Regions from separate parts of the Bradyrhizobium sp. B124 genome, predicted to be linked through region 2. Evidence: predicted binding sites of a transcription regulator. Region 2 holds the regulator's gene; each other region holds the start of a gene.
The links. The regulator HrcA, encoded in region 2, represses chaperone genes, less so after heat shock. The targets are predictions, from matches to a motif close to GTTAGCACTCNCNNNNNGNGAGTGCTAAC.

Region 1 (4,907 bases), 3.9 Mb from region 2:
CCCAAAGCCGATCAGCCGGATCATCGCGGCGGCCAGGATCGCGATGGCGGCGTTCGTGCCCATTGTACTTAGCCAGGGCTTCCAGCCGCTTCGCATCATCCCGATCGGCAAGCGGTGCCGCAAGATAAACAGATAGGTGGGACCCAAGCCAAACATTACAATCGGATGCCGGTACAGACGATAAAGCAGCTGACGCCATCGGGACCGTTCGAGAAACTCGCTCACTGTCAACGTGTCGATGTCGCCGAATCCTCGATGATCGAGATTACCCGAACTCGCGTGATGGAGGGTGTGGTTACGTCGCCAGTAATCGTACGGAGTGAGGGTCAAGACCCCGATGGTTCGGCCGACCCAATCGTTGACGCGCCGGCCCTGGAAGAACGATCCATGGCCGCAGTCGTGCTGGATCATGAAGAGTCGGACGAGGAAACCCGCTGCGGGTATCGCCAGCAGAAGCCCAATCCAGTAGCCGTGGTCAAGAGCCGCCCACATCAAGACCCAGATCGCGAGGAAAGGCACGGCCGTAATCACCAGCTCGAATACGCTGCGCGCGCTGTTCGGTTCGCGATAGCGGGCAAGCAGGCGTGCCAACGAGCGGCTTTCTGGTGGGCTACGGACCATGCCTTCCGTCCGCATTTACCACCAGCGCCGCCGCCAGGGTCCGTCCCAGCCTCCAGCCGATCGGCTTCTTCCGCGGACCAGTCTGATGATCAGAAGCAGCAACACCGCGCCAATCGCGGCACTCATGATCGCTGAGACGATACCCAAACCGAAATGGATTCCGAGTTGCGGAAACAGCCAGCTTGCAATGAAGGCGCCCGCGATTCCCACGATGAGATCGCCAACGAGGCCAAAGCCAGTCCCGCGGACGAGCTGGCCAGCAAGCCAGCCGGCGGCGACGCCGACAACCAAGATGACGAGAAGGCTTTCGCCGGACATGTTCATCTTTGCGTCCTCACGATCCGACAGCCACGCTATGATGCTACCGCGGTTACGCAGGATAGCCCCGAGCGGGGACAGAAACTGTGCAATATTGCTCAGGCATCGTTTGTTCTGGCGGAACAAGTTGACCGCTCCGCGCAAACAAATGTGCAATATTGCTCAGCGATGGCGGATGATAGCCCGTAGACGTCTCATCAGGCTTCTTCCGACCTATGCGACCAGTCCGATCGGCAATCGGCCAAGTCTCGATCCGATCTATCAGACAGCCGCGGCGGTGCACTCGCAAAGTCGAAAAAGCTACGAATCGATAGGTGCAGATTTCAGGTAGGTTTCCTCCGGATCAAGTAGAGTCGCGATCTTACTGGTCGAGATTGACGTATAGCCAGTACAGAAGGCCCAGCATCGCTGCCGAGCCATCTTATTGTTGAGCTCCGAATGTTCGGAGTTAGAAGTCCATGCCACCCATTCCGCCCGGACCCGGAGGCATGCCGCCGCCACCCGCGTTCTTCTTCGGCACTTCGGCCACCATGGCTTCGGTGGTGATCAGAAGAGCCGCCACCGAGGACGCGTTTTGGATCGCCACCCGAACCACCTTGGTCGGATCGATGATGCCCTTCGAGATCAGGTTGCCGTATTCACCGGTCTGCGAGTCGAAGCCGTACGAGTACTGATCCTTCTCGAGGATCTTGCCGACGATCACCGAACCGTCCTCACCGGCGTTGATCGCGATCTGGCGGGCCGGGTAGGACAATGCCTTGCGCACGATCTCGACGCCGGTCTTCTGGTCGTCGTTCTTGGTGCGAATGCCCTTGAGGTGCTCGGAGGCACGGAGCAAGGCGACGCCACCGCCCGGCACGATGCCTTCCTCGACAGCCGCGCGGGTCGCATGCATCGCGTCATCAACGCGATCCTTGCGCTCCTTCACCTCGACTTCGGTTGCGCCGCCGACGCGGATCACCGCGACGCCGCCTGCGAGCTTGGCGAGACGCTCCTGCAGCTTCTCACGGTCGTAGTCCGAGGTGGTTTCCTCGATCTGCGCCTTGATCTGGGCAACGCGGGCGTCGATGTCGGCCTTCTTGCCGGCGCCGTTGACGATCGTGGTGTTCTCCTTGTCGATCATCACCTTCTTGGCGCGACCGAGCATCTGCAGCGTGACGTTCTCGAGCTTGATGCCGAGGTCTTCCGAGATGGCCTGGCCGCCGGTCAGGATCGCGATGTCCTGCAGCATGGCCTTGCGGCGATCGCCGAAGCCCGGAGCCTTGACGGCCGCGACCTTCAGGCCGCCACGCAGGCGGTTGACGACCAGGGTGGCAAGCGCCTCGCCCTCGACGTCTTCAGCGACGATGACCAGCGGCTTGCCGGTCTGCACCACAGCTTCCAACAAGGGAAGCAATTCATTCAACTGAGATAGCTTCTTCTCGTTGATCAGGACGTAGGCATCTTCCATCTCAACGCGCATCTTGTCGGCGTTGGTGACGAAATAGGGCGAGATGTAGCCGCGGTCGAACTGCATACCCTCGACGACTTCCAGTTCGGTCTCCAGCGACTTGGCTTCCTCAACCGTGATCACGCCCTCGTTGCCGACCTTCTTCATGGCGTCGGCGATGAACTTGCCGATCTCGGCATCGCCGTTGGCCGAAATGGTGCCGACCTGGGCGATCTCCTCGTTCGAGGTGACCTTCTTCGAGTTCTTCTGGAGGTCCGCAACGACGGCTTCGACCGCGAGGTCGATACCGCGCTTCAGGTCCATCGGGTTCATGCCGGCGGCAACCGACTTGGCGCCTTCACGGACGATCGCAGCTGCAAGCACAGTCGCTGTGGTGGTGCCGTCGCCGGCCGCGTCAGCGGACTTGGAGGCGACTTCGCGCACCATCTGGGCGCCCATGTTCTCGAACTTGTCCTCGAGCTCGATCTCCTTGGCGACGGTGACGCCGTCCTTGGTGATACGGGGAGCGCCGAACGACTTCTCGAGCACGACATTGCGGCCCTTAGGACCGAGTGTCACTTTCACCGCATTATGGAGAATGTCGACACCGCGCAACATGCGGTCCCGGGCATCGACGCCGAATTTGACTTCTTTGGCTGACATAATGATCTCCCTTTTCGACTGATCAGGTCCCGAAGCTCGCGCGACTTGGCGGGTCCTTGAGGGATGAAGACTTGAATGACGACCTCATCCTTCGAGATGCCGGTTGCGCCCGCCCCTATAATAAGGAAACGGGCTAAACGCTTAAGCGGCCTTCTTCTTGGTGGCGGGAACGTCGGTGAGGACGCCCATGATGTCACCCTCCTTCATGATCAGGAGGTCGACACCGTCGATCTTGACCTCAGTGCCCGACCACTTGCCGAACAGGACGCGGTCACCGACCTTGATGTCGATCGGGATCAGCTTGCCGGCCTCGTCACGGCCGCCCGAGCCGACGGCGATGACTTCGCCTTGGGAGGGCTTTTCCTTGGCAGTGTCCGGAATGATGATGCCGCCTGCGGTCTTGTCTTCGGCGTCGATGCGCTTGACCACAACGCGGTCGTGGAGCGGACGAAATTTCATGCGATCCTCCTTGGATTTTGTGATTTATTTTCTGGATTGGCAGTCGCAATGAGCGAGTGCTAGTCGCTCTTCACATAAGCCTACAACACTCGCCCGCAAGGGCTTCGGCCCAGGATGTTAGACTTTGCCTCGAGTCCCTAGAGGACGAGGCCCTAGTGCGATTGATAGCAGGCGAAATAGTCATGCTGATAGACGGTGGCATTCGTGCTCGATTTGACCGAACGCCAGCGCGCCGAGGGAGCCCTTCGGGATAGCGAATACAAGCTCCGCCAAATCGTCGACGCCGTGCCAGGCATCATCCGGTCGTCGGCCCCGGACGGCAAGTTGGCAATGCAGATCGTCGAAGTCTGCCAGACTGCCGAAGCGTGGATCGACAACGCAGTAGTCTGCGACGTCAGAGCCGAAATCAACCATCGGCGACGGGTAGACGGGGGAGATCCAGATCGCGTCGACCCCAAGGCTGACAAGATAGTCGAGCCGACGCTCGATCCCCATGAGGTCGCGATGCCGTCGTCATTGGTGTCCTGAAAGGAACGTGGGTAGATCTGATAGATCACAGCCGCCTGCCACCAGAGCGCGGTCATGCAGCAGCCAATCCGAGCGGTGAAAATGAACTCTCTACCTGTTGTGATCAGAAGACGACGGTTCTTCTCCAGCTCTCGTACTTCGGACCGGCTGGAACTGTAGCCAAGCTCCGCACAAGGACGGCGTTGCCCACGAGCGGACGTCCGCGGTTGTGCCCAAAAAACACTTCTGAGAGCCTCACGTTGAGAATGCCCTATCCGGAATTTTCACACGAACGGCAGGAAGATGTCGGGCCGTGTGGGTAGAAGCCGCCGAAAATAGCCCCGTCCCTCAGCCGAAACGGCACCGCTGCCAGCAAAGAAGTCGTCCGGCATACGACGCGTTTTGCCAGCCACACGCTCGAGCGGCACGAGCTGAGGTTCGATGCGGTCGCCGTCATAGTGTAGCACCACCGAGCCACTGCCGGTTAAGGCGCTTTGCGCGGCAAATTCGCCTGCGGCGAAAGCCTCCTTGCGGTCGGTTTCGTCGATCACGCCGATATATCCGCGTGGTAGATAGCCTAGCGTATCGACGCGCGCCCTTGCCTTGCGAAAACGCGATTTCAGCGCTTTCTGGATTTCGATGCCGAGATCGCCGCCGGTCAATTGCAGATTGCCATGGGCGTCGCGCTCGACCGCCCCGCCCGCCAGCGCCTCGGTGAGAGGCCGACCCATCTCGTCCTGCACGCCCTCGGACATCGAAACGATGCAGCGGCCCAGACGCGCATAAACCGCATCGACCTCGTCGAGGAACCGGGGAACCGAGAACGGCTGTTCCGGTGTGTAGATCAGATGCGGGGCATCGTCGGGCGACTGCTGCCAGCCTGCGGCGGCGGCGGTGAGAAAGCCGGCAT
Region 2 (4,907 bases):
GACCGTGATGTCGGCGCTCGGGGCCGCCTTGGCGCCACCCTTGGAGACGCCGACCAGCGCCGGACGCAGAATGCGATCGCCGATCATGTAGCCGGCCTGCACGACCTGCACCACGGTGCCCGACGGCACCGAGGTGTCCGGCACCTCGAACATCGCCTGCTGGAAGTTCGGATCGAACTTCTCGCCGATCGGATCGAACTTCTTCACGCCGTTCTTCTCCAGCGCGTTGAGCAGCGAACGCTCGGTCAGCTCGACGCCTTCGATCAGCGCCTTCAGGCCGGGATCGGCGGATTCCTTGGTCTCGGCCGGCACGGCATCGATCGCGCGCTGCAGATTGTCGGCGATATCGAGCACGTCGCGGGCGAAGCCGGTGATACCGTAGGTCTTGGCGTCGGCAACCTCGCGGCGGGTGCGCTGACGGAGGTTCTCCATCTCGGCCAGCGTGCGCAGCGTCCGGTCGCGCGCCTCGGCGAGTTCCTTGGTCAGCGCCTCAACCGATCCCACCTCGGGATCGTCAGGCATGATGTAGGGCTTCGAGACCACGGGCTCACCCGTCGGCGCCGAATTCTCGGTGTTATCATTGGCCCGGTTCGGATCGGTCATGGCTTGCCTTCTCGAAAACTCGCGTCGGTTCAAATCTTGGGGATTGCTGCCCGGGATATCGTGCTTTGGGCGGCGAAAATCAAGCGCAACATACCGGCCTCAGGCAGTGGGATCTCCAGTTCGGGCGAAGAAAACCCGTCAAATGAAGGCGAAATCCAGTCCGCTCAGCCACCCAGCATCTTGCTGACGATGCGCGCGGCATAGTCGACGGTCGGGATCACCCGCGCATAGTTCAGCCGCGTCGGTCCGATCACGCCGAGGACGCCGACGATCCGGCCCTGGGCGTCGCCGTAGGGCGCGATGATGGTGGAGGAACCCGACAGCGAAAACAGCTTGTTCTCCGAGCCGATGAAGATCCGCACGCCCTCGCCGCGCTCGGCACGGCCAAGCAGATCGATCACGCCGCGCTTGGTCTCGAGATCGTCGAACAGCGACTTGATGCGCTCGAGATCGTCCAGCGCATGCAGATCCTCGAGCAGATTGGCGTGACCGCGCACGATCAGTTGGCGGTCCTCGCTCTCGCCGCCGGACCAGCTCGCGATGCCGGCCGCGACGACCTTTTGCGTGAGCTGATCGAGCTCGGCGCGGTTTTGCGTCAATGCCGTCTCGAGCTCGAGCCGCGCTTCGGCCAGCGTCCGGCCGCGAATCCGCGCATTGAGGAAATTGGTCGCTTCGATCAGGGCCGAGGAGGGAACGCCCGGCGGCAATGCCAGCACCCGGTTTTCGACCTGGCCGTCTTCGCCGACCAGCACGACCAGCGCTTTCTCCGGCTCCAGCCGCACGAATTCGATGTGCTTCAGCCGCGCGTTCGACTTCTGCGTCAGCACCACCGCCGCCGCACGGGTCAGCCCCGACAGCCGCGTCAACGCTTCGCCAAGCGCCGCCTCGACCGATTGCGCACGGCCGACGGCAGCAAGCTGGGTCTGGATCGATTGCCGCTCGGCCTCGGTGAGGTCGCCGACCTGCATCAGGGCGTCGACGAAGAAGCGCAGGCCGAGTTCGGTCGGCAGCCGGCCCGCCGAGGTGTGCGGCGCATAGATCAGGCCGAGCTGCTCGAGATCCGACATCACATTGCGGACCGAGGCCGGCGACAGCGGTAATGCGATCAGGCGCGAGATATTGCGCGAACCGACCGGCTCGCCGGTCGCGAGATAGCTTTCGACGATTTGACGAAAAATGTCGCGCGAACGCTCGTTGAGCTGGGCGAGCCCTGCATGCGGCGCGATCAGGCCTATCGGATCGTGGTGCGTCACACTCCCAGTCCTTCACAATTGCTGCCTAATCTGTCGCTCCCGGAGGCCTGTGACAAGCGTGCATTCGGCCACCCTGGCACCGGACCATCCCGGGGCCGAAAACCCTTGCCGCTGCCCCTTCCCCCTCCTACAAGCACGCCCAACCCACTTTCTCGGAATTCTGGAGGATTTCCAATGCGGCCAAGCCGCCGTGCGCCCGATGAACTGCGTCCCGTGTCGCTGGAACGCGGCGTCGTCAAATATGCCGAGGGTTCCTGCATGGTGAAGTTCGGCGACACCCATGTGCTGGTGACCGCCACGTTGGAAGAGCGGTTGCCGCCTTGGCTGAAGGGCCAGGGCCGCGGCTGGGTCACCGCCGAATACGGCATGCTGCCGCGCGCCACCCTGGAACGCACCCGCCGCGAGGCCTCCGCCGGCAAGCAGGGCGGCCGCACGGTCGAGATCCAGCGGCTGATCGGCCGCTCGCTGCGCGCGGCCGTCGACCTCGAGGCGCTCGGCGAGCGCCAGATCACGGTCGATTGCGACGTCATCCAGGCCGATGGCGGCACCCGCACCGCCTCGATCACCGGTGCCTGGGTGGCGCTGGCCGACTGCATCAACTGGATGAAGACCCGCAACATGCTGAAGACCAACGTGTTGCGCGACAACGTGGCGGCGATTTCCTGCGGCATCTACCAGGGCACGCCGGTGCTCGATCTCGACTATGCCGAGGACTCCGAGGCCGACACCGACGCCAATTTCGTCATGACCGGCGACGGCCGCATCATCGAGGTGCAGGGCACCGCCGAGAAGACGCCGTTCTCGGAAGGTGAATTCCTGGCGCTGATGGCACTGGCGCGCAAAGGTGTCGCGCGTCTGGTCGACTTGCAAAAGATCGCGGTGGCGTAGTCAGATTGGTCATGCACCGCCGAATCACCGGAAGGCTCGTCATCGCCACCCATAATCCCGGCAAGCTTGCCGAGATGCGGGAACTGCTGGCGCCGCACGGCGTGGAGGCGGTGTCGGCCGGCGAGCTCGGTCTCGCCGAGCCCGAGGAGACCGGCGACAGCTTTCGCGCCAACGCGGCGATCAAGGCCATCGAGGCCGCGAAGGCGACGGGACTGCCGGCTTTCGCCGACGATTCCGGCCTCGTGGTCGACGCGCTCGATGGCGCGCCCGGGATCTACTCGGCGCGCTGGGCCGGCGAGGGCAAGGACTTCATGGCGGCGATGACGCGGATCGAGCGCCTGCTGCAGGAGCGCGGCGCCACCGCGCCGGACCGCCGAAGTGCGCACTTCGTCTCCGCACTGTGCGTGGCCTGGCCGGACGATCACCTCGAAGAGGTCGAGGCCCGCGCCGATGGAACCCTGGTCTGGCCGCCGCGCGGCACCGCCGGATTCGGCTATGATCCGGCTTTCCTGCCCGACGGGCACACGCGGACCTTTGGCGAGATGAGCAGCATCGAGAAGCACGGCCTGCCGCCGCTCGGGCTCGGCCTGTCGCATCGCGCCCGCGCTTTCGTGAAGCTCGCGGAGATCTGCCTTGAGCCACGCTGAACGAGAAGCTTTCGGCGTCTACGTGCACTGGCCGTTCTGCCTGTCCAAATGCCCGTATTGCGATTTCAACAGCCACGTCCGGCACGCGCCGGTCGACGAGGCGCGCTTCGTGCGCGCGTTCGCCCGCGAGATCGAGACCACGGCGGCACGGGTGCCGGGACGCGAAGTGTCCTCGATCTTCCTCGGCGGCGGCACACCCTCGCTGATGCAGCCGCAGACCGTCGGCGCCGTGCTCGATGCGATCGGCAAGCACTGGCAGGTCTCGCGCGATGTCGAGGTGACGCTCGAGGCCAATCCGACCAGCGTCGAGGCGACGCGCTTTCGCGGCTATCGCGCAGCCGGCGTCAATCGCGTCTCGCTCGGCGTGCAGGCGCTGGACGATGCGTCGCTCAAGGCATTGGGCCGCTTGCATACCGCGCGCGAAGCGCTCGACGCGGTTGCGATCGCGCGAAACGCGTTCGACCGTTACTCGTTCGACCTGATCTACGCGCGGCCCGACCAGACGCCGCAGATGTGGGCCAACGAATTGAAGCAGGCGATCTCGGAAGCGGCCGAGCATCTGTCGCTCTATCAGCTCACGATCGAGGAAGGCACGCCGTTCTTCGGGCTGCATGCCGCCGGCAAATTGCAGACCCCGGATGAAGCGACCGCGCGCGCGCTCTACGACGTGACGCAGGAGGTCTGCGCCCGCGAAGGACTGCCGGCCTACGAGATCTCCAACCACGCCCGCACCGGCGCCGAGTGCAAGCACAACCTCGTCTATTGGCGCGGCGAGCAATATGCCGGTATCGGCCCCGGCGCGCATGGCAGGCTCGACATCGACGGCGTCAGGCACGCAACCGCGACCGAGCGGCGCCCCGAGGCCTGGCTGTTGAACGTCGAGGAGCGGGGCCATGGCGTCGTCACCGATGACAGCCTCAACAGCGAAGAGCGCGCCGACGAATTCCTCCTGATGGGGCTGCGGCTCGCCGAAGGTATCGATCCCACGCGCTATGCGAAGCTTTCCGGCCGCAAGCTCGACCCGCACCGGATCGCGATGCTGCGCGAGGAAGGCGCCATCGCCGTCGATGCCGACGGACGGCTGCGCGTGACCAAGTCGGGATTTCCGGTGCTCGACGCGGTCGTCGCGGATCTCGCCGCCTAGAGCCTATCCCGTTCCGATTGAATCGGAACGGGGCTCCAGATTCTTGTTTTGACGCGTTTTCTTCACGCGAACCGGTATCCACTTCGCTCGAAAACGGTCTAGGTGCACGCTGCCAAAATATCGAAAACAACCCCATGCAAAGTAGCTGGCGGGTTCCGGCGCTCGACAAGGCAGCTTGACCGCCTGACGAAAGTTAAGCGCCAAAGCTCTTCGGCGAGCCGGCGACCGGCGTGCCGCCGCCGGAAGCCACCTTCATGACGGCAAGGCCGCGTTCATTGGTGCCGTCGGAGCGGAAACGGAACAGACCATCGATGCCGGCAAAGCCGGATGGATTGGTCAGCGTCTCCGGCGCAAAACGCTGCGCGCCCTGGG
Region 3 (4,907 bases), 1.3 Mb from region 2:
ATGACGAATGCGGAGACGGCACCGCTTCGATTATGCGTTTTGCGACGAACTTACGCCTGCTCGCGTCATGCGCGGTCGTCGGGTTCCTGTCCGCTCTCCAGCCTGGCGCGCAGCGTGCTGACGACGCGACTCACGGTTTCGATGTCCTTCATCGACAATCCGTCGGAAAGGCCGTTCACCCAAGGTAGCTGCAGGCGCATGGCCGCCTCGAAGGCGTGCCGTCCCTTCTCGGTCAGCACGACGAGCTGGGCCCGGCGATGATGCGGATTGGTCTCGAATGTGACGAGCCCGTCCCGTTGCAGGTCATTGACGATCCGCTGCACGTTCTGTCTGGCAGCGCCGAGGTCGCGCGCCAGCCACGCGACCGGTTGCGGGCGTTCGGCGGTGACGATGGCGCCGAGAATCTGCCAGCGTGCGCTGGTCAGGCCAAGTCCAGCCACCATCCGGTCGCCGGCGGTGAACAGCAGGCTGTTGAGCCTGAACAAGTCGAGAATCAAGTCGCTCAGGGCCTCGCCGGCCGGAGTTCGCTTGGTCTGCGGCATTTGTCACCATAAGTTGATATTGACATCATGATGTCAAATACGTATGTATCCATCTGATCGAAATGACATCATAGCACCATATCAACGGAGCCAGCCATGCCGCAGATGCGCCCCCTCGACCCCGCATTCCCGATCGACCGCCAGCTCGCGGTCGATGCCAGCAACGTCGTGCTCGTCAATCTCTTCACGCTCGACAAGGCGGACGAGGAGATCTTTCTGAAAGCCTGGCAGGGCGACGCCGCCATCATGAAGCGGCAGCCCGGCTTCATCTCGACCCAGCTGCACCGCGCGCTCGGCGACAGCCCGGCCTATCTGAATTATGCGGTGTGGGAGTCGACCGCGGCTTTCCGGGCGGCGTTCGCCAATCCCGAGTTCAGGGTCAAGCTCGCGGCCTATCCGGCCTCGGCGGTGGCGTCGCCGCATCTGTTCCAGAAGGTGGCGGTAGCTGACATCTGCGTCGCGTAGGCAGCCGGTACGGCGGATTAGCCGACTACGTCCGCCGTAGCTCAACGAGCGAAGGCGGAAGGCGAAATCCGTCGATCACGCGCGAGATATCGGCGGATTGCGCTTCGCTAATCCGCCCTACGATCTGCTGGACGTTGGACGTCGCGTCAAACGCTCAACTGTGCACCAGCATGCCAACACCGAGCGTGGCAGCGGCAGCCAGAAAGGCAATGTCCAGAAACCGCAGCGGCGCTGTTGGACGGCGGCCGGCCGAACCGGACATGACGTAATAGATGCAATAACCTGCGCCGAGGACCACAAACGTCAACGTTTGCTTGAACCAGAACGTCAGGACGACCGCAAGATCATCGGTGTTGTCCAGGGCATAGGCACCCAACGCAAGCACCGCGCCGATCGCGTAGAACAGCGCCAGCGTTGACGTCAGGGATTTGGCGTCGCGGGACATCAGATGATCCTTACGGCTCCACCGTAATCAAATCGCAAAAAAGAAGGCCGCCCGGAGGCGGCCTTCGATCTCGGTGCGGATGTGGCGAGGGCTTAGAAGCCGCCCATGCCGCCCATTCCACCCATGCCGCCGCCGCCCGGCATCGCCGGCGCCGCGTCCTTCGGCAGTTCGGCGACCATGGCTTCGGTGGTCACCAAGAGGCCGGCCACGGAGGAGGCGTCCTGCAGCGCGGTGCGCACCACCTTGGCGGGGTCGATGATGCCCTTGTCGACCATGTCGACATACTCCTCGGTCTGGGCGTCGAAGCCGAAGGTCTCCGACTTGTTCTCGAGGATCTTGCCGACCACGATCGAGCCCTCGACACCGGCGTTCTCCGAGATCTGGCGAACCGGAGCTTCGAGCGCCTTGAGCACGATGTTGATGCCGGCCTGGACGTCGGCATTCGGGTTGGTGAGACGGCCGACCGCCTTCTTGGCGCGGAGCAGCGCGACGCCGCCACCGGGCACGATGCCTTCCTGCACCGCGGCGCGGGTCGCGTTCAGCGCGTCCTCGACACGGTCCTTCTTCTCCTTGACCTCGACCTCGGTCGCGCCGCCGACCTTGATCACCGCAACGCCGCCGGCGAGCTTGGCAAGGCGCTCCTGCAGCTTCTCACGGTCGTAGTCCGAGGTGGTCTCCTCGATCTGCGCCTTGATCTGGCCAACGCGGGCGTCGATGTCCTTTTTCTTGCCGGCGCCCTTGACGATCGTGGTGTTCTCCTTGTCGATCACGATCTTGCCGGCGCGGCCGAGCATGTTGACCGTGACGTTCTCGAGCTTCATGCCGAGGTCGTCGGAGATCAGCTGACCGCCGGTCAGGATCGCGATGTCCTCCAGCATCGCCTTGCGGCGATCGCCGAAGCCCGGCGCCTTGACGGCGGCGACCTTGAGGCCGCCGCGCAGGCGGTTGACCACCAGCGTCGCCAGCGCCTCGCCCTCGACGTCCTCGGCGAGGATCAACAGCGGACGGCCCGACTGCACCACGGCTTCCAGCACCGGCAGCATGGACTGCAGGCCGGTCAGCTTCTTCTCGTGCAGCAGGATGTAGGCATCCTCGAGCTCGGCGGTCATCTTCTCGGCATTGGTGATGAAGTAGGGGCTGAGATAGCCGCGGTCGAACTTCATGCCCTCGACGATGTCGACCTCGGTATCGAGCGACTTGTTCTCCTCGACGGTGATGACGCCCTCGTTGCCGACCTTCTGCATCGCCTGCGCGATCATCTTGCCGATCGCGGCATCGCCATTGGCCGAGATGGTGCCGACCTGGGCGACTTCCGAAGAGGAGGCGACCGGCTTGGCGCGCTTCTCGATGTCCTTGATGACGGCGGCGACCGCGGTGTCGATGCCGCGCTTGAGGTCCATCGGGTTCATGCCGGCGGCGACCGCCTTGGCGCCCTCGCGGACGATGGCCTGCGCCAGCACGGTCGCGGTGGTGGTGCCGTCACCGGCGGTGTCGTTGGTCTTGGAAGCGACCTCGCGCAGCATCTGCGCGCCCATGTTCTCGAACTTGTCCTCGAGCTCGATCTCCTTGGCGACGGTGACGCCGTCCTTGGTGATGCGGGGAGCGCCGAAGCTCTTCTCGATGACGACGTTGCGGCCCTTCGGGCCGAGCGTCACCTTCACGGCATTGGCGAGCACGTCGACACCGCGCAACATGCGGTCGCGGGCGTCTCCGGCGAATTTTACGTCCTTGGCAGCCATTGATTTGAACTCCTGGAATGTCTGTGAATTGCTTGCCGCTCGCTTCGCGCGTCATTGCCGGGCAAAAGCACGAAGTGCGTCTTCGTGCTGGGTGACCCGGCAATCCATCGCCCTAGTAAGAGTCTTGGGAAGCGTGATGGATGCCCGGATCAAGTCCGGGCATGACAGCGGAGCGAGCGCCGCGTTTCTCGAATTGGGTCGTGGCCTTACGCCAGCACGCCCATGATGTCGGACTCCTTCATGATCAGGAGCTCCTGGTTGTCGAGCTTGACCTCGGTGCCCGACCACTTGCCGAACAGCACGCGGTCGCCGACCTTGAGGTCGATCGGGATCAGCTTGCCGGCCTCGTCGCGGCCACCCGGGCCGACGGCGACGATCTCGCCCTGGGACGGCTTTTCCTTGGCCGAGTCCGGAATGATGATGCCGCCCTTGGACTTCTCCTCGGCATCGATACGCTTGACCACGACGCGGTCATGCAGTGGGCGGAAGGTGGATTTAGCCATGACGTTCCCTCTTGGAGGCTCGGTTTCAGGTCCGGTTCATCGAGACCGGCGTTGAATGCCGGTCCGGTCGGCGCCAGGCAGGACGCCCGGCGCATTTAGCAATCGTGGTGCGAGAGTGCTAATTGTGCGCCGGGAAATATGGCTTGGCGCAGTTTCTGTCAAGCAAACGGGTTAAGGCCTTGGTGAGGCCAATATAGGATGGTGGACCGGAAACCAAATCGTAGCGATGACGTAATTTTGTCAGACGTCATTGCTCCGCCTTAAGTTTTACGCTTGGCTGCATGACGGGTGCGGCCGGGAGATAGTTCGGGGGATGCATATGATCAGGTCACTCAACGCGCGATTGGTCGCACGGTTCGCGGCTGTCTCGGCGCTGACGACACTTTTGGGGGCATGCGGCAGCATGAGCCTGCCGTCGTTGTCGTCGAACCCCGAGCCGGGGCCGGTCGAACCGGGAGTGGCTCCGGAGATGCCGGCGAGCATCCGCCCCGACGAGATCGTCGGCCGCTGGGGCCTCGCCTCGTTCCAGAATCCCGCCGACCGCGCCCGCACTGAGGCCGCCGCGCGCGGCCAGTGCAAGCAGCCTTACGTGATCGGTGCCGGCCAGAGCGGCGGTGTCATCATGCATCTCGCCGACCAGGCCACCCCGCAGGAACTGCGGCTGAAGGGTTCCCCGAGCGGCAAGAACTATATCGGCCCGCCCGGACCTGTGCCCGGCGAGCAGGACCGCGAGATCATCTCGTTCGACGGCCGGGTCTTGATCACCCGTTTCGTCGACAAGGACGCCGCCACCCGCTACGGCAACATGGTCTACGTCCGCTGCGCCCCGAGGGCGTGACGCGGCTGGCACGTCATTCGGGGTCGATGCGACGCATCGAACCTCAGGTGCGCAACTGCGCACCGGGGAATCTCGACGTCATGGCCTCGCCGTAGGTCAAAACAAAACCGCCGGCCCCGAGGGCCGGCGTTTTTCGTCTGTCCATGAACGAACCGCTGGGAGCACGAACCTTGCCGTGTCGCCCTGGGTTGTGACTTGCAAAGACCTGCTTTATCGCCGGACCCCAACCCGATTGACGCCACCATTCAGGTTGCCGCCCGCGTGATGACGAACCGTAGCCCGCGCCACCGGACGAGGCCTTAGCACGACGCCTGCCCTCGCTACGCAACCGTTCGGATAGCCGACATACTGGCAGTAGACGACCGCCTTGGCCGG

Region 1: the regulator HrcA is predicted to act here: its motif matches at 3,526-3,554, upstream of AAFG13_RS08315 (co-chaperone GroES).
Region 3: the regulator HrcA is predicted to act here: its motif matches at 3,789-3,817, upstream of AAFG13_RS32985 (co-chaperone GroES).

The regions. Positions count from the first base shown of each region.
Region 1 is NZ_CP152413.1:1,734,712-1,739,618, forward strand. Features, by position in the region: gene AAFG13_RS08300 (fatty acid desaturase) at 1-621, opposite strand, end outside; gene AAFG13_RS08305 (GlsB/YeaQ/YmgE family stress response membrane protein) at 637-945, opposite strand; gene groL (chaperonin GroEL) at 1,388-3,031, opposite strand; gene AAFG13_RS08315 (co-chaperone GroES) at 3,173-3,490, opposite strand; partial or broken gene AAFG13_RS08320 (alpha-amylase family glycosyl hydrolase) at 3,824-4,074, opposite strand; gene AAFG13_RS08325 (diphosphate--fructose-6-phosphate 1-phosphotransferase) at 4,282-4,907, opposite strand, start outside.
Region 2 is NZ_CP152413.1:5,627,748-5,632,654, reverse strand. Features, by position in the region: gene grpE (nucleotide exchange factor GrpE) at 1-603, opposite strand, end outside; gene hrcA (heat-inducible transcriptional repressor HrcA) at 768-1,856, opposite strand; gene rph (ribonuclease PH) at 2,031-2,744, shown strand; gene rdgB (RdgB/HAM1 family non-canonical purine NTP pyrophosphatase) at 2,756-3,391, shown strand; gene hemW (radical SAM family heme chaperone HemW) at 3,378-4,535, shown strand; gene AAFG13_RS26805 (penicillin-binding protein activator) at 4,729-4,907, opposite strand, start outside.
Region 3 is NZ_CP152413.1:6,921,909-6,926,815, forward strand. Features, by position in the region: gene AAFG13_RS32965 (MarR family winged helix-turn-helix transcriptional regulator) at 66-542, opposite strand; gene AAFG13_RS32970 (antibiotic biosynthesis monooxygenase family protein) at 639-1,007, shown strand; gene AAFG13_RS32975 (hypothetical protein) at 1,162-1,452, opposite strand; gene groL (chaperonin GroEL) at 1,545-3,191, opposite strand; gene AAFG13_RS32985 (co-chaperone GroES) at 3,398-3,694, opposite strand; gene AAFG13_RS32990 (hypothetical protein) at 4,014-4,532, shown strand; gene AAFG13_RS32995 (hypothetical protein) at 4,743-4,907, opposite strand, start outside; gene AAFG13_RS33000 (hypothetical protein) at 4,900-4,907, shown strand, end outside.